Regions from separate parts of the Fusobacterium sp. genome, predicted to be linked through region 1. Evidence: riboswitches for the same ligand, from Rfam matches in the RefSeq annotation. Region 1 holds a riboswitch; each other region holds the start of a gene.
What was found. A riboswitch is a leader RNA that binds a small molecule or an ion and turns the genes downstream of it on or off. The one in region 1 is predicted to bind lysine.
Positions count from the first base shown of each region.

Region 1 (5,965 bases):
AAAATCCTCCAAAATCTCCAATAATAATTATTTATTATGCTATTATATAGCATTTTTTTCAAATTACAAAGTAAAATAAAAAATGGCATAGAAATACTCTATGCCATAGAAATTTAGAATTAATATTTAAATTTTCTGAATGCATGTTTGTCAGCACCACAAGGAGGGCAAGTCCAATCTTCTGGAAGACTATTAAAAGGAGTTCCAGCTTTGATACCATGATCTGCATCACCAACAGCAGGATCATAAACATATCCACAAACTTCACACATAAATTTCTCAATTTCATTAGTATCATGTTCTTTAAGTTCAGAAAATGCATGTTTGTCAGCACCACAAGGAGGACAGGTCCAATCTTCTGGAAGATCATTAAAAGAAGTTCCAGCTTTGATACCGTGATCTGCATCACCAACAGCAGGATCATAAACATATCCACAAACTTCACATATATATTTTTTCATAGGTAAACCTCCAATAAATTTTTCTCAACAACCTATAAGGATTATATCATGATTTTTATAAAGGGTAAATATTGAATTATGAAATTGAATTATGAAATTTTGAATTTTCTTCTAGTGCTTTAATGAGATGTTTATCAATGAGATAAAGTCTTCTGCATACTTCTCTTGATATGTTTAAAAGAAATTTATTAAATAACATTATATTAGTTTTAGATAGTTTATGCAGTGATATTTTAGAGAATTGTAACACTGATAATTCACTTATAGCAACAGCAGTTCCAATGTATGGAAGTATACCAATAAGTGCAACTTCTCCAAAACAATTTCCAGTAGTAAAAGTTCCGATATCAAAATCAATTTCATCTTTTCGATGAAAAAGCTTAACAATACCATTTTCAATTATATAAATATTATTAGGAGAACTATCTTGCTTAAAGATAACTTCTCCTTTCTTATAGTTTTTTAGAGTCATCAATGAAAGCATTTCTTTTATTTCTTCTTTACTAAGAGCACTGAATAGAGGGGTTTTTTCAATAACTTTAAATATAGTAGAGTATTCATCCATAAACTGATCTTTCATAAAAATTTCCCTCCTTTATAAAATTATTTAATTTTAAGCAAAAATAATTATGTATATTATTATAATATACCAAATAGAGTTTAAAAATCCTTTAAAAAAGAAAAGCAGTTTAGTAGATATAGTTATTTTGCTGAAAATTAAAGGGATTGTTTTAAGTTTAAAAAAAATTTTAGAATTTCTATTGACTTTTAAAAAAAGTCAAAGTATACTTATATTGAAAGAAGTGTGTTATATTTTTAGAAAAAGCTTATATATATATCATGAATATAGTTTATCTAGGAGTAATATGACATAGCAAGCGTATAAGACAATTGAATATTTATATAAAATAGAGGTGCATTTATGGAGGTAGTATGGAGATGCTAAGAGAAAAAGCTCTCAATGCTTCATACAAAGGACATAGTTGCCGAAAGGGAAAAGATTGCTTATGGTCTTTTTTCTTGGGGGTTGCAGGAATATGCAACAACTGTCACATTTATTGTGGAGAGCTATTTTGATTTTAGTAAAATCAAGATCAAATCATGCTTACAGTTTAACTATGTCTATTACCACATGCATCTTTTTTAATTTTTTGAAAATTTAAATTGAAGAAATTTAGGAGGAAAAATTATGAAATCAATGATCAGACTAAGAATGAGTTCTCATGATGCACATTATGGAGGAAATTTAGTTGATGGTGCTAGAATGTTGCAGTTATTTGGAGATGTTGCTACTGAACTTTTAATTCAAATGGATGGAGATGAAGGGTTATTTAAAGCATATGATAGTGTAGAGTTTATGGCTCCTGTGTTTGCTGGAGATTTTATAGAAGCTGTTGGTGAAATAGTAAATTCTGGAAACAGTTCAAGAAAAATGGTTTTTGAAGCTAGAAAAGTTATAGTTCCTAGACCAGATATCAATGATTCAGCTGCAGATGTTTTAGAGGAACCAATCATTGTATGCAGAGCTAGTGGAACTTGTGTAACTCCTAAAGACAAACAAAGAAAAAAATAGAAATAAATTACTGAATTGTAAAGGAGATGAAAATGGAAAAATTAATAATTACAGCGGCTATATGCGGAGCTGAAGTAACTAAAGAACAAAATCCAGCGGTTCCTTATACTGTAGAAGAGATAGTGAGAGAAGCATATGGAGCATATAAAGCAGGGGCTTCAATAATTCACCTGCATGTAAGAGAAGATGATGGGACTCCTACTCAGTCTAAAGAAAGATTCAGAGAATGTATGGATGCAATAAGAGAAAAATGTCCAGATGCAATAATCCAACCATCTACTGGTGGAGCAGTTGGAATGACAGATCTTGAAAGATTACAACCTACTGAATTAAAACCTGAAATGGCAACTTTAGATTGCGGAACTTGTAATTTTGGTGGAGATGAAGTTTTCACTAATACTGAAAATACTATTAAAAACTTTGGAAAAATAATGATTGAAAGAGGAGTGAAACCTGAAATTGAAGTTTTTGACAAAGGAATGGTAGATTATGCTATAAAATATGCAAAACAAGGATTTATCAAAAAACCTATGCATTTTGACTTTGTTTTAGGAGTTCAAATGGCAGCAAGTGCAAGAGATCTTGTATTTATCAGTGAAAGTATTCCAGAAGGCTCTACATGGACAGTAGCTGGAATAGGAAGACATGAATTTCCAATGGCAGCAATGGCAATTGCTATGGGAGGACATGTGAGAGTTGGATTTGAAGATAATGTATACATTGAGAAAGGTGTACTTGCTAAATCAAATGGAGAACTTGTAGAAAAAGTTGTAAGATTGGCTAAAGAATTAGGAAGAGAAGTTGCTACTCCTGATGAGGCTAGAAAAATTTTAGGATTAAAAAAATAATTTAACTTGAATATTAGGAGCTAAAATATAATTTAAGGAGGAGATTTTAAATGAAAAAAGGATGCAAATATGGAACACATAGAGTTATTGAACCACAAGGAGTTTTACCACAACCAGCTTTAAAAATAAATAATGATATGAATATATATTCAAATGAAATATTAATAGATGTAATAGCACTAAATGTTGATTCAGCTTCATTCACTCAAATTGAAGAAGAAGCTGGACATGATGTAGAAAAAATTAAAGCTAAAATAAAAGAAATTGTTGGTGAAAGAGGAAAAATGCAAAATCCTGTAACTGGATCAGGAGGAATGCTTATTGGAACAATTGAAAAAATTGGAGATGATCTGATTGGGAAAACTGATCTTAAGGTTGGAGATAAAATAGCTACTTTAGTTTCTTTGTCTCTTACTCCATTAAGGATAGATGAAATTGTCGATGTAAAACCAGACATTGATAGAGTAGAAATTAAAGGTAAAGCAATACTTTTTGAAAGTGGAATCTATGCAGTATTACCTGATGATATGCCTGAAACTTTAGCACTTGCTGCTCTAGATGTAGCTGGAGCACCAGCACAAGTAGCTAAATTAGCTAGACCTTGTCAATCAGTTGTTATTCTTGGATCAGCTGGAAAATCAGGAATGCTTTGTGCATATGAAGCAGTAAAAAGAGTGGGACCTACTGGAACAGTAATTGGATTAGTAAGAAATGAAAAAGAAGCTGCTCTATTAGCTAGAGTAAGTGATAAAATAAAAATAGTTATTGCTGATGCAACAAAACCAATTGAAGTATTAAATGCTGTGTTAGCTGCTAATGATGGTAAGGAAGTAGATATTGCTATTAACTGTGTAAATGTACAAAATACAGAAATGTCAACAATTTTACCAGTTAAAGATTTAGGAATAGCTTATTTCTTCTCTATGGCAACTTCATTCACTAAAGCTGCTCTAGGAGCTGAAGGTGTAGGAAAAGATGTTACTATGATAGTAGGAAATGGATATACTAAAGACCACGCTGCAATTACTTTAGAAGAATTGAGAGAAAGCGCTGTATTGAGAGAAATATTTAACGAATTATATGTTTAATCTTTTTGCCTTAAAAAATAATTTAAAACTAAGACATGAAATTAAAATTTAGAGGAGATGATAAAATGAACACAGTTAACACTAGAGCCAAATTTTTTCCAAATGTAACAGATGAGCAATGGAATGACTGGCATTGGCAAGTAAAAAATAGAATAGAGAGTTTAGAAGACCTTAAAAAATATATAACTTTAAGTGCAGAGGAAGAAGAAGGAGTTAAGAAAACTCTTGAAACTTTAAGAATGGCTGTTACTCCATATTATTTTTCATTGATAGATAATAATGATCCTAACTGTCCAGTTAGAAAACAGGCTATTCCTTCAATAAAAGAGATTCATCAAGCTGAAGCTGATCTTTTAGATCCATTACATGAAGATGAAGATTCTCCAGTTCCTGGATTAACTCACAGATATCCAGACAGAGTACTTTTATTAATAACTGATATGTGTTCAATGTATTGCAGACACTGCACTCGTAGAAGATTCGCTGGGGCAAGTGATGATGCAATGCCTATGGATAGAATAGATAAAGCTATTGAATATATAGCTAAGACTCCACAAGTAAGGGATGTCTTACTATCAGGAGGAGATGCTTTACTAGTTTCTGACGAAACTTTAGAATATATTATCAGCAAATTGAGAGCTATCCCTCATGTTGAAATAGTAAGAATTGGATCAAGAACTCCAGTTGTTCTTCCTCAAAGAATAACTCCTGAATTAGTTGAAATGTTGAAAAAGTATCATCCAATTTGGTTAAATACACATTTCAATCATCCAAAAGAAGTAACACCAGAATCTAAAAAAGCTTGTGAATTATTAGCTAATGCTGGAATTCCATTAGGGAATCAATCAGTTCTTTTAAGAGGAATAAATGATTGTGTGCATGTAATGAAGAGATTAGTTCATGATCTAGTAAAAATGAGAGTAAGACCTTATTACATTTATCAATGTGACCTTTCAATGGGGTTAGAGCATTTCAGAACTCCAGTTTCTAAAGGAATTGAAATTATTGAAGGATTAAGAGGACATACATCAGGATATGCTGTACCTACATTTGTAGTTGATGCACCTGGTGGTGGAGGAAAAACTCCAGTAATGCCTCAATATGTAATTTCTCAAGCTCCACATAAAGTTGTATTAAGAAATTTTGAAGGAGTTATTACTACTTATACTGAGCCAGTGGAATATCATGATGAATGTCAATGTGAAGATTGTAAAGCTGATAAAACAAATACTGGAGTATCAAAACTTCTTAGTGGTGGAGCTATGGCAATAGAACCAAAGGAACTTGACAGACATAAAAGAAATGAAAAATAATTGATTATATGAGGTAATGATATGATGGATACTTATGATCTACTAAAAGATTATAAAAGGGTGTCAATAATAGGAATGGAAAAAAATGTAGGAAAAACAACTGTTCTTAATCAATTGATAGAAGATATAGGTACAAAAAAAGTAGTAGGGCTTACTTCTATTGGAAGAGATGGAGAAGATACAGATGTTGTGACTAATACTCATAAACCCAGAATATATGTTTTTCCAGGAACATTAATAGCTACTGCAAGAGATTGTTTGAGAAACTGTGATATTACAAGAGAAATCTTATATACCACAGATTTCTCAACCCCTATGGGGAATATTGTAATAATGAGAGCAATTTCAGCAGGTCATGTAGACATAGCAGGTCCTTCTTATAATACTCAAATTAAAAAAATTTTAGACATAATGGAAAACTTTGGAAGTGATTTGTCTTTGGTTGATGGAGCTTTAAGCAGAAAAGGAAGTGCGGTAGGTGATGTGACAGAAGCTACTATATTAGCAACTGGTGCAGCATTATCTCTCGATATGGGAAAAGTTATTGAAGAAACTGCTAATACTGTGTCACTTCTTACTTTGCCTAGCTTGGAAGATAAAGAGTTAAAGGATAAAATTAATGAAATTTTTCAAAATGCTAGAGTTGGAATAATATATAATGATGGTGAAGTAAAGACTCTGG
Region 1 covers NZ_JAWDXO010000010.1:18,549-24,513, reverse strand. The annotation lists gene rd (rubredoxin) at 120-461, opposite strand; gene E6771_RS05895 (cyclic nucleotide-binding domain-containing protein) at 538-1,041, opposite strand; lysine riboswitch at 1,363-1,540, shown strand; gene kal (3-aminobutyryl-CoA ammonia lyase) at 1,651-2,034, shown strand; gene kce (3-keto-5-aminohexanoate cleavage protein) at 2,067-2,882, shown strand; gene kdd (L-erythro-3,5-diaminohexanoate dehydrogenase) at 2,933-3,970, shown strand; gene kamA (L-lysine 2,3-aminomutase) at 4,036-5,283, shown strand; gene E6771_RS05870 (hypothetical protein) at 5,305-5,965, shown strand, end outside.

Region 2 (5,965 bases), on a different contig from region 1:
ATATTCTCTCTGTATCTTTCCAGCACTCTGTTAATTTCATCTGATTCTCCTATCAATATATATGAACCAGTTCCTCTAAAAACCTGTGCTGAAGTCTCAATATCATTCATATCTCCATTTACATATGCTTTTACTGGTGTCCTTTTTTGTGAATTTTTTATAAATGCTATTATCTCTTCTGCTGTATTTAGGTTTATCATCTTTCCTCCTGATTTTCAAAAATATCTTTCATAGTATATATTCCTGCTTCCTTTCCAATAAGAAATTCAGCTGCCTTTAAAGCTCCAACAGCAAATATCTTTTTAGACATTGCTGTGTGTTTTATCTCTATAATTTCATCTTCTCCGCATAAAAGGACTGAATGCTCTCCCACAATAGTCCCCCCTCTAAAAGAATGAATTCCTATCTCATTTTTCTCTCTTTTTCTATTACCTTCTCTCCCATACTGCTCTTTCATCCTTTCTGGACAGCTTTTCTCTATAGTTTCAACTAAAGTTTTAGCTGTTCCGCTTGGAGAATCAATCTTTTTATTATGATGTTTTTCTATTACTTCTATATCATAATTTTCATAAAGTACTGGAACTATTCTTTCAAGAATATCATTTAAAAGATTTACTCCTAAAGACATATTTGAAGAGAGAAGTACAGGAACTTTTTTAGCTGTTTCCTCTATCTTCTTCAATATCTCATCTGAATATCCAGTAGTTGCAATAATCAGAGGTATACTTTTATTTTTAGAATAATCCAAAAGAGATTCCAATCTTGAATAATGAGAAAAATCTATTATTATATCTCCAGTTTCAGCAGTCAGTTCATCTGCAAAACCTGTTATTTTTACATCCTTATGATTTTCACCTGTTTCTTTTATCAATCTTCCCATTGCTCCAGTTCCATGTATTATTATTTCCATCCTGTCACCTCATGAGCAATTAATATATCTATTAATTTCATTCTATTTGATTCCTCCATTACTCCTAATGGAAGTCTGCATTTTCCTGCTTCATATCCAAGAAAATTCATTGCCTCTTTTATTGGAACTGGATTTGTTTCAAGAAATAAAACATTTACAAGATCATTATATTTCAGCTGCAGTTCTCTGGCTTTTTTTATATCTCCCTTTAGAAATGAAACTACCATTTCATGACTTATATCAGGAATTATATTTGCTGATACAGAAATAACTCCCTTTCCTCCTAATGAAAGAACTGGAACTACCATATCATCATTTCCTGAATAAATATCAAGTTCTGGTATCTCTCTTGCCACTTCTGCAACATATGATATATTTCCACTGGCTTCTTTTAAAGCTGTTATATTTTTGATCTGTGCCAGTTTTTTTAAAAGGGGAATAGAAAGATTTACTCCTGTTCTTGATGGAACATTATACAAAATAACAGGAATTTTTACTGCTTCTGCTATTGTTTTATAGTGTTCGTATATTCCATTTTCATTCCCTTTATTGTAATAGGGAGTAACTACTAAAAGTCCATCTATTCCAGCTCTTTCTGCTCTTTTACTGAATTCAGCAGCATGTTTAGTATCATTTGAACCTGTTCCTGCTATCACAGGTATCCTGCTATTGATTATCTCTACTGCAAATTCTATTACTGAAATTTTTTCTTCATCAGTAATAGTACTTCCTTCTCCAGTAGTTCCTGTTACTATTATTGCATCTGTATGATTTAAAACATGAAATTCAAGTATTTCCCTAAGTCTTGAGTAATTTACTTCATTATTTTCATCAAAAGGAGTTACGAGAGCAACCCCTGAACCTGTGAATAATTCCATTTATTTCCTCCTAAATTACATTCCTCTATTATATTTTTTCTTTTCTTTATCAATTAAGTTTCTATATTATATTCCTCTGAAAAGCTCTGCTATCTGAACAGCATTTGTAGCTGCTCCTTTTCTTATATTATCAGCAACTACCCATAAATTTATTCCTTTTTCTGTACTGAAATCTCTCCTTACTCTTCCTACCAGCACTTTATCCTGCCCAGTAGCATCAGAAGCCAATGGATAATGATTAGAATTTACATCATCTACAAGCATTATCCCAGGGAAAGCCACTAAAGCTTCTCTAACTTCGTCTAAATCAAAGTCTTTTTCCAATTCTACTGTGATAGAAACAGAATGAGAATTCATTACTGGAACCCTTACACATGTTGCAGTTACAGGAAGAGCTGGTATCCCTAATATTTTTCTTGTTTCATCTATCATTTTTATCTCTTCTTTTGTATATCCATTTTCCAAAAATTTATCTATATGTGGAAGACAGTTGTTAACTATTGAATGAGGATAAGTTTTTGGTTCTTCTCCTCTAAGTCCATTTTCTAAGTCTTCAATTCCTTTATGTCCACTTCCAGATACAGCTTGATAAGTGCTGTAAATAACTCTTTTTAATCCATATTTTTCTTCTAATACTTTTAGAGGAAGCATACATTGAATAGTTGAACAATTAGGATTAGCTATTATTCCGCTATTTTTAAATGCTGCTTCAGAATTTACTTCTGGTACTATAAGGGGAACTCCACTTTCCATTCTCCATGCAGATGAATTATCTACAACTAGTACTCCTTTTTCTGCAGCTATTGGAGCAAATTTCTTACTTATATCTCCTCCAGCAGAAAACAAAGCAATATCTATATCTCTGTCAAAACTATTTTCTGTAAGTTCTTCAACTGTATATTCATTATTTTTAAAGACTACTTTACTTCCTGCACTCCTCTTTGAAGCAAAAAGATAAAGTACTTCTATATCAGAATTTCTTTCTTCTAATACTTTTAAAAATGTTCTCCCTACCAGTCCAGTTGCTCCTACTATAGCAATTTTCATTTTTCCCTCCTAAAGTCCAAATTCCATAGCAGCTGATTCTACAGCTCTGCTTATCAAATTTTTGTCTATACTGCATGATATACTTATTTCAGAAGTTGTCACCTGATAGAATTCTACTCCTGCATTGCTCAATGCTGAAAAAAATCTTCCTGCTATTCCTGAATTATTTATCATTCCAATTCCTACAACTGATATCATTCCCAGATTATCCTGATACTCTATCTCTATCTCTGGATATCTATTTCTTATCTGTTCCACTACCTGATCCAGTAGATATTTTTCCCCAAGAGTACAACTGAATGATATATCTGTCTTTCTATCTCTGCTTATATTTTGAGTAATCATATTTATATTCAATCCACAGTTATTTATTGTTGAAAATATCTCTGCTATCTTTTCTGCTGAATAATCTATATTTGAGATTGTTGTTACAATTATTTCATTTGCTATACTAAGTCCAGTTACTAATTTTTCTTCTAAAGCACTATTTTTTTCCATAATATATGTTCCTCCTGTTTCACTTAAACTTCTTCCTACAAAAATTGGTATATTAAATTTTTTTCCTAATTCTACTGCTCTTGTCTCCATAACCCCTGCACCAAGATGTGCCATTTCCATCATCTCCTCATATGAAATTTTATCCAATAATTTAGCATCTTTATATTTTCTAGGATCTACACTATATATTCCTTCTACATCTGTATATATTCTGCATTCACACCCTAGAGCAGCAGCCAGTGCCACTGCACTTGTGTCTGACCCACCTCTCCCTAAAGTCGTTATATCTCCATTTTCATTAACTCCTTGAAATCCAGTTACTATAACTACCCTTCCATCTTTCAGATAACTTTCTATCTTTTCTATATCTATACTTTTTATTTTACTTTTTGTATGAACCCCCATAGTTTTTACATTTGCTTGAGGTCCTGTAAGTGACACTGCCTTTTCTCCTTCAGCATTCAATGCTATAGATAAAAGCGCCACTGTTTGCTGTTCCCCAGTTGACAAAAGAGAATCAAGCTCTCTTTGATCTGGATTTGAAGAAATTTCATTAGCCATCTTTATTAAAGCATCTGTTGTCTTTCCCATTGCTGAAGCAACAACAACGATTTCATTACACTTTTCCTTCTTCAGCTTACTGATATATCCAGAAATCGCTTTTATCTTTTCTATTGTTGCCACACTTGAACCACCATACTTTAATACCACTCTCATAAAAAAATCTCCTTTTTAAATATTTTGTAATAAAAAAACCAGCAGATTGCAATCCGCTGGTCAATAGTCATCACAAAAAAATTAAAATAAAAAGTTATTAAAATTTTCCATTAGAAAAAAGACTCAACAGAAAGCACACCATTGTTACTCAATGACAGTTATACAGATATTATCTGCATTCCCAAAATTGATTTGTCTGCCTCACAAAATCAAAGTTTCGGCAATCTCCCCTTTTACTATACTTCATAACTGGCTGGCTCCATATAGTTACTCTTGTCAATTGCGCCTCAATCTGTTTATTTATTTAAGTGAAATTTTACAATACAATTTAAAAATTTAATAATTCAAAAAATATATTTTAAAAATATATAAATTGTATTATTATTTTTTTATAATTTAATATATACTCTTTTAAATATAACTTAAATAATTTTGATAGAGGTGCATAGAACATCAGTAAAAATACTTAGTCTGGCAGACTGTGAGGTATTTTGAAAGGGAACTTTGCCGAAATGAAGATATTGCCTGATATTTTTGTTGGCAGTATGGATAATATTCATACTGTTGTCATTGATTCTTATCAATGGAGTGCTGTCTGAAAATAGATTTTTTGATATTTTTTATTGTCGAAAATTTTTATCACAGCTTTCATAGCTGTGATTTTTTTATTATATATCTTGGAGGTTGGAAAATGAATTTACAAAATATTTTTTTTGATGGTATAGAAAATTCTGAACAATGGTTAATAGAAACCAGAAGAGAACTCCATCAGCATCCTGAACTTGATTTTGACTTATCTGAAACTACTGGTATAATATGCAGACATCTTGATGAAATAGGAATTCCATATAGGACAGGTATTGGAAAAAGTGGTATAGTTGCTGATCTTATAGGTAAAAACAGTAATATCACAATAGCATTAAGAGCTGATATTGATGCTCTCCCTATTCTTGAAAATACAGAATGTGAATATTCATCAAAAAATACAGGTAAAATGCACGCCTGCGGTCATGATGCTCATGCTTCTATTCTTTTAGGTACTGCTAAAATTTTAACAGCTAAAAAGAAAGATCTTCCATGTAATGTAAGGTTTATATTTCAGCCTGCTGAAGAAACTACTGGTGGAGCTATTCCAATGATAAAAGATGGTGTACTTGAAGGAGTAAATTGTATATTTGGTTTACATGTAGATCCTTCTACAGAAGCAGGAAAAATAGCTGTTAAGTATGGAGCAATGAATGCTTCAGCTACAGATGTAAATATAAAAATCACAGGAAAAAGTTGTCATGGAGCTTATCCTAGTGGTGGTGTTGATGCAGTTGTAACTGCTGCATATGTCATTACTGCACTACAAACTATTGTCAGCAGAAATATTGATTCAAGAGATTCTCTTGTACTGACTTTTGGAACTATGCAAAGTGGTACAAAAGAAAATATAATTGCTCAAGAAGCTTTTTGTTGTGGTACTATGAGAAGCTTATCAAATTCTGTCAGAGACAAAGCTAAAAAAAGGATTAACTCCATAGTTGAAATGGTAAGTGCTGCTTATGAGGCTAAAGGTGAAGTTTTTTATCGTGACAGTTATAATACTCTTATAAATTATAAGGAATATGTTGAATTAGTTAAAATTAATGGAGAAAATATTTTAGGAATAGATAAAGTAAAAATAAAAGAACTTCCTGATATGGGTGTAGAAGATTTTGCTTATTTTCTTGAAAAAATACCAGGAACTTTTTTCAATTTAGGAGTTGGAAATCGAGAAAAAGGAATAACCTCTCCTTTGCATAATGACAAATTTAATATTGATGAATCTTCTCTCATTATTGGTGTAAAAATGCAGATATCTAATATACTTTCTGCTTATGAAAAATTTTTTGATAAATAAATATTAATTTTTTTGTATTATAAATTTTCT
Region 2 covers NZ_JAWDXO010000060.1:174-6,138, reverse strand. The annotation lists gene dapD (2,3,4,5-tetrahydropyridine-2,6-dicarboxylate N-acetyltransferase) at 1-197, opposite strand, end outside; gene dapB (4-hydroxy-tetrahydrodipicolinate reductase) at 197-910, opposite strand; gene dapA (4-hydroxy-tetrahydrodipicolinate synthase) at 901-1,788, opposite strand; gene E6771_RS15355 (aspartate-semialdehyde dehydrogenase) at 1,855-2,835, opposite strand; gene E6771_RS15350 (aspartate kinase) at 2,845-4,050, opposite strand; lysine riboswitch at 4,174-4,349, opposite strand; lysine riboswitch at 4,479-4,652, shown strand; gene E6771_RS15345 (amidohydrolase) at 4,742-5,935, shown strand.
Region 2: linked by a shared signal. The riboswitch ahead of E6771_RS15350 (aspartate kinase) and the one ahead of kal (3-aminobutyryl-CoA ammonia lyase) in region 1 are both predicted to bind lysine.

Region 3 (5,965 bases), on a different contig from region 1:
CATTTTTATCTCTTATTACTTCATATTCAATTTCTTTCCATCCATAGATAGATTTTTCAAGTAAAACTTGACCTACCATTGATAATGAAAGACCTTTCATTAGAATATCTTCCAGTTCATTTGGATCATTAGCTATTCCGCCACCAGTTCCTCCAAGTGTATATGCAGGTCTTACAACTACTGGATATCCTATTTCTCTTGCTACTTCAAATCCTTCTTCAAGATTTTCCACTATTTTACTTTGAATAATAGGTTCTCCAAGTTTATTCATAGTTTCTCTGAATATTTCCCTGTCTTCCCCTTTTTTTATAGCTTCTACAGGTGTTCCTATTACTTTTACTCCATATTTTTCAAGAATACCTTTCTCATGTAATTCAACTACCATGTTCAGACCAGTCTGTCCTCCCATTCCTGCAATTACAGAATCAGGTTTTTCCTTTGCAATTACTTTTTCAACAAAATCTAAAGTAATTGGTTCAATATATATTCTGTCAGCTACTGCTTTATCTGTCATTATTGTTGCTGGGTTAGAGTTGATAAGTACAACTTCTATTCCTTCTTTTTTTAATGTTTCACAAGCCTGAGTTCCTGAATAGTCAAACTCTGCTGCCTGTCCTATTATAATTGGTCCTGAACCTATTACTAATGTTTTCTTTATAGACTTATCTAACATTTTCCCCCTCCTAATTCAGATATCCTTCTGCTGACTCATCATCAGCTTCAAAATTTTCATCATATTCACTGCTGTGTTCATCATCAATTCCCTTAGTATTTACTCCATTTTCAATTAATGATAAAAAGTCTGCAAACATATTATTTGAGTCTTCTGTACAAAAATCTGGCATAAATTGAACTCCCATAGCTGCAAGAGCATCACATCTAAACCCTTCTATTGTTTTGTCATTTAGGTTAACATGTGTAGTTTCAGAATATATTCCTAATTTTTCTATTGAATATCCATGATTTTGATCTGTTATATATATTCTATTTCTTTTTAAATCTTCTACTGGATGATTTGATCCTCTATGCCCATTTTTCATCTTTTTTATACTGCCACCTAAAGCTAAATTAAGAAGCTGTGCTCCTAAAGATATTCCAAGCATAGGAATATTTGCCAGAGTTCCTCTCACAGTTTTCATTATATGCATCATTTCATCAGGATTTCCAGGTCCACTTGAAATAATAAGCCCATCAAGATTATGTTTTAGCAATTCATTTGATGAAGTGTCATAAGGAAATACAGATACACCAAATCCCATTTTTTCTAGTAAATCTAAAGTACTTCTTTTTACTCCTAAATCTAATACTCCTATTTTCAATCCATTTCCCCCAATCTCAATTATACCTTTTCTGCTTACTTGCTCTACTGCATTTTCATAAGAAAAATTATTAAACTTTTCCTTTAATTCCTTATGTGTCAATTCTTTATCTGTAATAATAGCCTTCATTGAACCATTATCTCTTATTATTTTAGTTAGTTCCCTTGTGTCTACTCCTTTAAATCCCACTACATTGTATTGACTTAAAAAACCTTCTAAAGTCATCTCACACCTAAAATTATTTGGAAGTTTCGCATCTTCTTTTATAATGAATCCTTTCAGATGTATTCTATCAGATTCCATATCTTCAAGATTTAGTCCATAGTTTCCCACCATAGGATAAGTCATAACAACTATTTTCCCATAAAGAGAGGGATCAGTTAAAACTTCCTGATAACCCGTCATTCCTGTAGTAAAAACTATTTCTCCTGTTGTTTCCCCAAAGTGTCCAAAAATCTTTCCATCAAAACTCATACCATTTTCTAGAATAAGCTTTCCTTTCATCTTCCCTCCTCTAAAAAAAAAGATATAACTATAAAAGTTATATCCCTATAATAAAAAAATTAAATTACAATCATGTAGTGTAAAATTAGAAAAAAATTCTCTTAAATAAAATTTAAAAAATGAATAAAAAAAAATTGGTATAAATATCTGTTCAGTGATTTCCTTTGATATTTTTCCCCTCTTCATCTCTTTCCTCCTAATTTTTACTAAGAAGTATTATAACGATTTTTTACTAATTTGTCAAGAAGTTTTAATATACAATTGCTTTTCAAGTATTTCTTTCAAATTAATTATATCAAATAATCAATTGACATGCTATATTTTTTAATGTAACATTTATAATATTAAATAATATAAGTCTGGAGGGAAAAATGTTTAAATTAGAAAGTATTAAAAAAAAACTTTATGCTATTGAAGACACTTACAAAAAAGATATTGAAGCTGTTTGTGACTATATTTTTAAAAATCCAGAACTTGGAGAAAAAGAATTTCTCTCTTCAAAATATCTTATAGACCTCTTAAAGAAAAATAACTTTTCTGTAGAAGAAAATTATTGTGGTCTTCCTACAGCTTTTAGAGCTGAATATGGAGATAATGATGGACCGAGCGTAGCTTTTTTAGCTGAATATGATGCTCTTCCTGGATATGGTCCTGATAAAGTCCCAGGACATGCCTGTGGACATAACTGGATAGCTGCTGGAACTTATGGTGCTGCTCTTGTTTTATCAAAATTTAAAAATAATTTCAAAGGTAAAGTTATATTGATAGGAACTCCAGCTGAAGAAACTTTAGGTGGAAAAGTAAATATGGTAGAAAAAAATGCCTTTGATAATATTGATATTGTATTTCAGATGCATCTGGAAAGCAATAACAATCTCAATTGTAAAACTCTGGCTATTGATTGTATCAAGTTTCAATTCAATGGTAAAGCTGCTCATGCTGCTGCCCATCCAGATGAAGGAATAAATGCTTTAGATGCTGTTCAGTTAATGTATAGTGGTATTAATTGTTTGAGGCAACATATAACTTCTGATTCAAGAATTCATGGTATCATCACAAGTGGTGGAGATGCTCCTAATACTGTTCCTGATTTTGCTGAATGTAAATTTCATATCAGATCAAATGATAGAACCTATTTAAATTCCCTTACTCAAAAAGTTATTAATTGTGCAAAAGGTGCTGAACTTATGACTGGCGCTGTTTTAAAATATGAAAAATATGAAAATTCATTTGATAATCTTTTAAATCTTCCATCTTTACAGGATTTAATGAGAAAAAATCTTATAGAAGTTGGCATAAATAATTTTCTTGATAAAAAAGATGGGGCCAGTGGTTCTTCTGATATAGGAAATGTTAGCCAAATATGTCCTACTATGTATACAGAACTAGCTCTCAATATTGATGAAATATGTTTTGTTCACGATGAAGCATATTTAAAATATGTGAATTCAGAAGAAGCATATGATAAACTTCATAAATCTGTAAAAGCTATGACTGGTGCTGCTTTGGAACTTTATCTTGAGCCTGAATTATTAAAAATTGTTAAAGAAGAGTTTAAAAAACTTAAAAGAAAGTAATCTTCATTATATGAATATAGTCTCCAATTTTATTATACTCATATCTTATATTTATAAAAAAAATACAATTGATTAATTTATTATATTTTACTTTTTATCTATGTTGACGTATAATCAGCCTTATAAAAATAAAAAGAAAGATAGAGGTGCAGAAAACATTAGTATGATCATTTAGTCTGGCAGACATTGAAGTGATTAGAAAGGGAATTCTGCCGAAATGAAAGAAAATGCTAAAATTCTTTTGTTGGGAGTATAGAAAATATTTATACTACTGTCATTGATTATTTCAATGGAGTGCTATCTGTGATTCTGATCTATATGCATTTTATATTGCATATAGTTAAGTTTTTTTGTCACAGTTTAGTGCTTTAAACTGTGATTTTTTTATTTTGTAAAATTTATTAAAAATATATTTTTATAATATCTTGAGGGAGGAAAAAATGTCAGAAAATACTACTAGAAAAAAATTTACAATACCACATACTTATGTGATAATTGGAATCATTCTTGTTATATTAACAGTTTTAACCTATATTATACCAGCAGGTACATACGAAAGAGCAATAGATCCAGTTCTAAACAGAACTATGGTTGTACAAGGGTCATTCAAATATATTGAACAGACTCCTGTTTCTCCATTCCATATATTTATGGCAGTGGTAGAAGGATTAGTTTCTACTGCTGATATTATATTTTTTATATTCTTTGCTTATGGATTTGTATATCTTTTAATAAAAACAGGAGCATTCTATGGCTCTCTTGGTTCTCTTATTAAGAAATTTAATGGGAAAGAAACTATGATATTTCCTATTTTTATGGTAGTATTTGGTATCTGTGGATCTACTTTTGGTCTTTATGAAGAAACTTATGGACTGCTTCCAGCTTTCATGGGAATATCTGTAGCTTTAGGATATGATGCTTTAGTTGGTGGAGCTGCAGTTATTCTTGGTACAGCTACAGGATTTGCTGCTGCTACTCTCAATCCATTTACAATAGGAATCGCCCAAGGAATTGCAGAACTTCCTATTGGTTCTGGAATTGGCCTAAGAATTATGTGTTTTATCGTCTTTCAAGGAAGTGCAATTATTTATCTTATGCTTTATGCAAGAAAAGTAAAACTTCATCCAGAACTTTCAATTGTTAAAGATGTTAAATTCAATTTTTCAGATGGAATGAACCGTGAAGAGATGGAACAACTTCCTTTTAATAGAAAGCATAAGTTTATAATGCTACTTTTTGTTGTAACTATAGCTTTACTTGTATATGGTACAAGTCAGCTTGGATGGTATCTGAATGAACTTTCCACTCTTTTCTTCATCATGATGATAATTACTGGATTAGTTGGAGGGTATAATTTCAGTCAGATAGCTTCTCTTTTTGTAAAATCAGTTTCAGATGTTATTTTTGGTGCAATGGCAGTGGGGGTAGCAAGATCACTTACTATTGTAATGGAAAATGGCCACATAATTGATACTATAATAAATTTTATGGCTAATACACTTTCTACTATGCCTAAAACTATTGCTGCTGTAGGAATGGTTGTTGTCCAAAACTTCATCAATTTTTTTATCCCTTCTGGTTCAGGACAGGCAGCTACATCTATGCCTATTATGGCCCCTTTAGCAGATGCTATTGGACTTACAAGACAAACAGCTGTACTTGCTTTCCAATTTGGAGATGGTTTTTCTAATATGTTTTGGCCTACATCAGCTGCTACTGTTTGTGGACTGATGAGCCTTCCAATAGAAAAATGGTATAGATTTATCACTCCCTTATTTATAATTATGTTTTTGCTGCAGGTTATTTTTATGGTTATAGCTGTAGCAATTAATTATGGATCTTTTTAATGTTTTAGTGTATAAAAAAGACTGCCTATATGGCAGCTTTTTTATTATCTCTTATTTATCTTATCATAAAATTATTTTTAACTTCCTTGACATATGCATGACTTATTTTCCTATAAATTCCATAAATCCTTTCTCATTTCCTTCAGGATCTTTTATATACAATTCATAACCATGATTTTTTGAATATTTCAATAATCCTGTCATAACAATAGCTAGTGCTCCTTCTAGCCTATCCCTATCTCCTTTTACAGCCAAAAATGTTTCCATAACAATTTTTTCACTGTCTACTACAATTTTCTTCCCCTGTTTTTTTAGACTTGTTGTTTCTTGAATATATCTTTCCATTTTTCTGTGAAAATCTTTGTCAGGACAGGCTACCGCGATTCCTGTAAAAAATAGAAACAAAAATATTACCTTTTTTAATAATTTCATTAAGTATCTCCTCCTATTATCTGTAATTTTTTGTAATTTTATTATATCATTTAATTTTCATAATTCAATTTTTCTTTTCTTAGATATATAAACAATTATTTCTAGAATTAAAAAACAGGAATTTTAAAACTTTTATTCTTAAAACTACTTGGATTCAAAAAATTTTTAAAATTTGAAGTAGAAAAAATTTATCTTCTTAAATTAGAGATTTTATATTTTTTATTTTATGCTTTCCCTAAGTGTTAAAAGAGCATTTCTTTTGTTAAAAATTTATAAATTCTAAAAA
Region 3 covers NZ_JAWDXO010000066.1:196-6,160, reverse strand. The annotation lists partial or broken gene carB (carbamoyl-phosphate synthase large subunit) at 1-673, opposite strand, end outside; gene E6771_RS15605 (carbamoyl phosphate synthase small subunit) at 684-1,823, opposite strand; gene E6771_RS15600 (M20 family metallopeptidase) at 2,195-3,400, shown strand; lysine riboswitch at 3,534-3,708, shown strand; gene E6771_RS15595 (YfcC family protein) at 3,841-5,247, shown strand; gene E6771_RS15590 (hypothetical protein) at 5,350-5,679, opposite strand.
Region 3: linked by a shared signal. The riboswitch ahead of E6771_RS15595 (YfcC family protein) and the one ahead of kal (3-aminobutyryl-CoA ammonia lyase) in region 1 are both predicted to bind lysine.

Region 4 (5,965 bases), on a different contig from region 1:
TGGTCCTATAGCTTTTCCATCTTTTCCTAAAAATCCTGGTATTATTGTATGATATGGTTTCTTTCCTGGTCCTACACAGTTTGCACTTTCAAGATTTAGATTAAAGTTGTTTCCCCTGTTGTGAAGCCCTATTCCTGTTCCTGGAACTACCATTCCTGAACCAAATCCCATATAGTTGCTTTGAATATATGATATCATATTTCCTTCATTATCTGCTGCTGCTAGATATACTGTTCCTCCACTATATGGATCCCCTGCTTCTGGCATGATTGCTGTACTTCCTATCAGCTTTGCTCTGTCTTCTGCATATGCTTTTGACAATAACTGGTCAACTGTCACTTTCATAAATCTAGGGTCTGCTACATATTTTTGTACATCTACAAATGCAAGCTTCATTGCCTCTATCATTGTATGGTATGATCTCACTGTTTCCCTTGCCTCAAACTGGAATCTATCTAAGATGTTAAGCGCCATAAGAGCACTTATTCCATGTCCATTTGGTGGAAGTTCATAAACATCATATCCATGATACTTTACAGAAATGGGTTCTACCCATTCTGCTTCAAATTCTTCTAAATCTTCTTTTCTTATATATCCATTATATTTTTTTGAAAATGCATCTATTTTATCTGCTAATTCCCCCTTATAGAAAACATCTGCATATGTATCCCCTATCATCTCAAGAGTATCTGCATGATCTGGAAGTCTTACTACATCTCCTATTTCTGGGCATTTCCCATTTTTTGTGAAAGTTTCAAACCAGTATTTAAACTCTTCTCCACTTTCTTTTCCAAAATTCACAGCAGCTTTTCTCCATAGTTTAGCAACATTTACAGGAACAGCATATCCCTCTCTTGCTAATTTTACAGCTGGAGCAACAACTTCATTCAAAGGAAGTTTTCCAAACTTTTTACTTAACTCTGCCCAAGCTTTAGGTATTCCTGGTACAGTAACTGGAATAAAACCATATTTTGGCATTTCTTTTAATCCTTTATTCAGTAATTCCTGTGCTTCAAGAAGCTTTGGTGAAGGACCACTGGCATTAAGTCCATATATTTTATCTTTTATACTAAGGATGGCAAATCCATCTCCTCCTATACCATTACCTGTAGGTTCTACAACAGTAAGAGCTGCTGCAGTGGCAATAGCAGCATCTATTGCATTTCCTCCTTTTTTTAGTATTTCAAGTCCAGCTTGTGCAGCAAGTGGAGAACCAGTTGCTACCATACCATTTTTAGCGTACATTACGTTTCTTCTTGATGGATACGGATAAATAGTAGAATCAAATTTTAGCATTTTATTCCTCCCTAATATTTATAATATATTTGATTGAAAATACTTTTATTATTAAAGCATTTTTACAAATTCTCCTGCCACAATTACCGATAATGTAGTTACAGAAGCCAGTCCAGCAACAACATATGCTGGTGTAAGTTTTGACATTATAAATTCATGTTCCTCTTCATCTCCTGCTACAGCAGTTGCTATTTCATTACATATAAGATATGTAGCTGGAAATCCCAAAAGTTGGGCAACAACTATTCCCATAGCTAAGTTTTTAGAACCAACAAGTTTCCATACTGGAAGAACTTGAGTAAATACATACAATCCAATCATTGTTGCTCCAAATATAACTAATAAGTAATACCCCATTACTATAAGATCATCAAATTTTATTTTAGCAAGGGAAGGAATAATTTGAGCAAATGTCAGCATAGAGAAAAATCCAGACATTTTACCTCTATCAAGAATTCTTGGTGGAATTATTCCTAAATATGCAAGTGTAGCAGCCATTATCAGTGACCATATAGTAGTTCCTACTCCAGTATACTTAGAAAGTATTGCTGCAAAATAGCAACAGATAGCAGTTACAGCAAAACATACATAAACAGTAAAATATTTATCATATTTTTTATACCATTCTCTTTTTACTTCTTCTTTCTTCTCTTTTCCCCCAGAGATTGTTATTTTTTCGCCTTCAGATTTTTTTAATCTGTAATCTGCTATTATAACTTTAGCTTCTTTCAGACCGAAAAATGATGCTGGTGGTGTTCCAACAAATTTTTGAATAGCATAAGCAAATGTACCAAAAGCTGCAGCTGTCACAAATCCTTTTTCAAGTGCGCCATTTACCATTATATTAGTAGCAACAATTCCACCATTCAATACAGGAATACTTACAATAGCCACTTCTCTTCCTACAATTGGCATCACTAAAAAAACTGCAATACAAGTTATTATCATCCCTATAAAAGCCATTAAAACAGTTTTCCATTCTTCTACTAATTGTTTTACATTTACCATGCTTCCCATATGAAATACAAGTATAGGACTTGCCAATGTGGCTACTTTATCCAACTGTGCCTTTGCAATCAGATCAGAAGGTATTACTCCTGTCATGAATAAAATAAGAAAGCCCATTAATGCAATGAATACTGATGAAAGTTTAGCTTTAGTTGCTACACCCAGAATATCTCCAATTGCAAATAATCCTGCTACAATACTAAGCATCAAAAATTTTTCCATTTCTACTCCCCCTTGTAGATTTATTAATACTTTTATAAAAAGTATTTACTAAGGTATACCTTAAAAAATAGATTTTCACAAATATAATTTCTATATCCAAATGATACATCTCTTATATTTTTCGTATACAATATATTATTTTTAGTATACAATACTTTATAAGTAATAAAAATTTAGTGTAAATTTCTAGGAAACAAAAAAAGAATGAAGCTCTGACTTCATTCTTTTTTATTTTAAATAGATATTTTATCAAAAGTTTTTACAACATAATCTGCTGCATTATCTAAATGCTCCTCTAACGCTTTATATATTTTTTCTTCATTTTTTTCTTTTAATGCCCTTATTATTTTTTCATGTTCATCCACTGTTTCCTGCATATTAGGGTTAGTTTTTTTAAATATATTCATATAGAAAGAAAGTTCAGAAAGTATCTTTAAAGAAAGTTCTTTTTTAGATAAAGAATATAGATAATTATCAAACTCTTCTAATGTTTCTGAAAATTTTGCAAGATTGTTACTATTATTGTACTTTTGACTTTTAGCTACTATCTTTGTAATTTTTTTAATATGTTTATCTCCCATTATATCTTTTATTTCCTTATAGATAATATATTCAAGTTCTAATCTTATTTCATATATTTCTTTTACTTTATCTGAATCAAATTTTTTTAAAAATACACCTTTAAAAGGTATTCTTTCTATTATTCCCATCATTTCTAATTTACTTAATGCTTCTCTCAAAGGTGTTCTGCTTATATTATATCTGATAGAATACTCATTTTCATTTATTTTTTCCCCAAACCTTATATTACCATTTATAATATCATTTTTTAATGCTTCAAATACAAGTGTCCTTCGATCCATAACTTCTATAGCGTTTTCTTTCATATGTTACACTCCTTAATAGAATTTACCAAAATTTATTTATCCCCATAATAATTTTATCACACTTTTTATTTTTAATCTAGGATTTCAATTTAAATTCTACTTAAAAAATAGATAATAGCTAAAAACCTTTATATAAAGCTATTTTTTTAGATATTAATAATATAATTAATATATTTTACAAAAAAGATTATCTATTATATACTTAATAACAAAATAATTTTTTAGATAGAGGTGCAGAAAACATGAGTATATTCATTCATATTTGACAGGTATTAAGAATGATTTAGAAAGGGAATTTTGTCGAAATAAAAATTTTTGCCAAAATATTTTTATTGGGAGTATGGAAAATATTCATATTACTGTCATTAATTTTCAATTAATGGAGTACTGTCTTTAAAAGTTTTCTACTTAAAATTTTTAAATTATGTAAAAAATTTTTAATCACAGTTTGTATTTTACAACTGTGATTTTTTTATTTATTCCTAATAAAAAATAATTTTTTAGGTGATTTAGTTGTTATATCAATATTAAAACAAATCAAAAAAAATTGAAATAATACAATTACATCAAAAAAAGTATTGACAAACTTATAATTATCTATTAAAATCTATTTAAGAAATTGTATACAATATTCTAAAATGTAAAAAATGTATACAATCTTTAAAAGGCATATATTAAATTAAAATGGGGGGTTATCTTTATGGAAAACCAAGCAAAAAAGGTTTCATCTGGCCAGGCTATGCTTATTCTTATTATTTCAATACTTGTTATCATATTAGGAATAAAAGTGGTTAAAGCACCTACTGCTATTATCTTATTGTTTGGAGGAGTTATTACTGTTATAATTTCTACTATCTTTGGAATTGAATATTCTAACATTCAAAGTGATATAGTGAAAACTATAACTACTATGGCTGTTCCTATTCTTATTGTTCTATCTGTTGGAGTTTTAGTTGGAGCATGGATGATATCTGGAACTGTTCCTCTTATGATATACTATGGAATGAAAGTTCTTAGTCCAAGTCTTTTCTTGGTAATGGTATGCATAATTTGTACATTGATGTCAGTGATGGCTGGAACATCTTGGGGAACAATCAGTACTGTTGGTATTGCATTTATGGGCGTTGCTGTTGGACTTGGTATCTCTTTACCTTTAACAGCTGGAGCTGTTGTTAGTGGAGCTATCTTTGGAGATAAACTTTCTCCTTTATCTGACTCTACTGTACTTTCAGCAGCAGTTTGTGAAGTTAATCTTTTAGAAGCAATAAAGCATTCATTTAAAACAACTTTACCTGCATTTATAGTAGCATTAATAATGTATTTTGTGATTGGTCTTCAATATAAAGATGGAGTTATTGGTGGAGAAAGTTATGATCTTATTATGGGAACTCTAGAAAAAACATTTACACTAAATCCATTATTATTAATTCCACCTGTATTAGTTCTAGTACTTATTATTATGAAAAAACCTACATTACCTGTTTTTACTATTGGAATTATTGCTGGTTGTATTTTAGCTATGGTGTTCCAAGGAACTTCATTAAATCAGGTAGCTAGTGCTCTTTCTAGTGGATATACTACTAAAACAGGTGTAGCTATTGTAGATAAAATGCTTGTTAGAGGTGGACTAAATAGCATGCTTGGTACAGTTGCTCTACTTATAGCTTCAGCAATATTTGGTGCTCCATTAAGAACAGCAGGTGTTGTAGATATTTTACTTGAAAAAATAACTAATATAGCTAAGACAGGTAAATCAATGATGATTGGAGTATTTGTTTTACACTCATTATTCTTTACAATAACTGGAAGTTATTATGTAACTTACTCAGTTCTTGGACAAATGGTAAGAGGTTTATTTGATTCTTATGGATTAAAAAGAAAAAATCTAGCTAGAATACTTTTAGATACAGGTACTGGATTTGCTCCTATTGTTCCATGGAGTGTTACAGGAGTATTTGTTGCAACTACTCTTGGAGTAAAAACAATGGATTTCATATTATATGCTCCAGTTACTTATTTAAGTATAGTAATTTCTTTCATCTACATAATTACAGGATTTACTATTGAAAAAGTTGATGGTAACCAATAAAAAATAATTTTAATTCTTGATAAAATTTATTGGAAAATAAACTATATTGGAGGTTAATATATGATAAATGAAAATCTGATCAAAGAGTATTGGTATGATATGATAAAAATCAGAAGTATCACAGGAGAAGAAGCAAAACTCGCTGAATATGTTACTGATAAATTAAAAGGATTTGGTCTTGATCCTAAAATAAGTTACTATGAAGGAGATGAAGAAAAGCAGAGTCCTTCTGTCTATGCTGTTTTAGATAGTGGAAAACCAGGTCCAAGAGTTATGCTCATTGGTCATATAGATACTGTAAAAGTGGCAAATGGATGGAATACTGATCCTTTTACTCCTACTGAAGATGGTGACAGAACATATGGTTTGGGTGCAATGGATATGAAAGGTGGTCTTGCTGCCATTCTTGCTACTACAAAATATTATTCTGAAAATAAAGATAAATTTACTGGAGAACTTGTTC
Region 4 covers NZ_JAWDXO010000002.1:13,118-19,082, forward strand. The annotation lists gene ggt (gamma-glutamyltransferase) at 1-1,296, opposite strand, end outside; gene E6771_RS01270 (hypothetical protein) at 1,348-2,526, opposite strand; gene E6771_RS01275 (GntR family transcriptional regulator) at 2,760-3,413, opposite strand; lysine riboswitch at 3,632-3,811, shown strand; gene nhaC (Na+/H+ antiporter NhaC) at 4,114-5,502, shown strand; gene E6771_RS01285 (M20 family metallopeptidase) at 5,563-5,965, shown strand, end outside.
Region 4: linked by a shared signal. The riboswitch ahead of nhaC (Na+/H+ antiporter NhaC) and the one ahead of kal (3-aminobutyryl-CoA ammonia lyase) in region 1 are both predicted to bind lysine.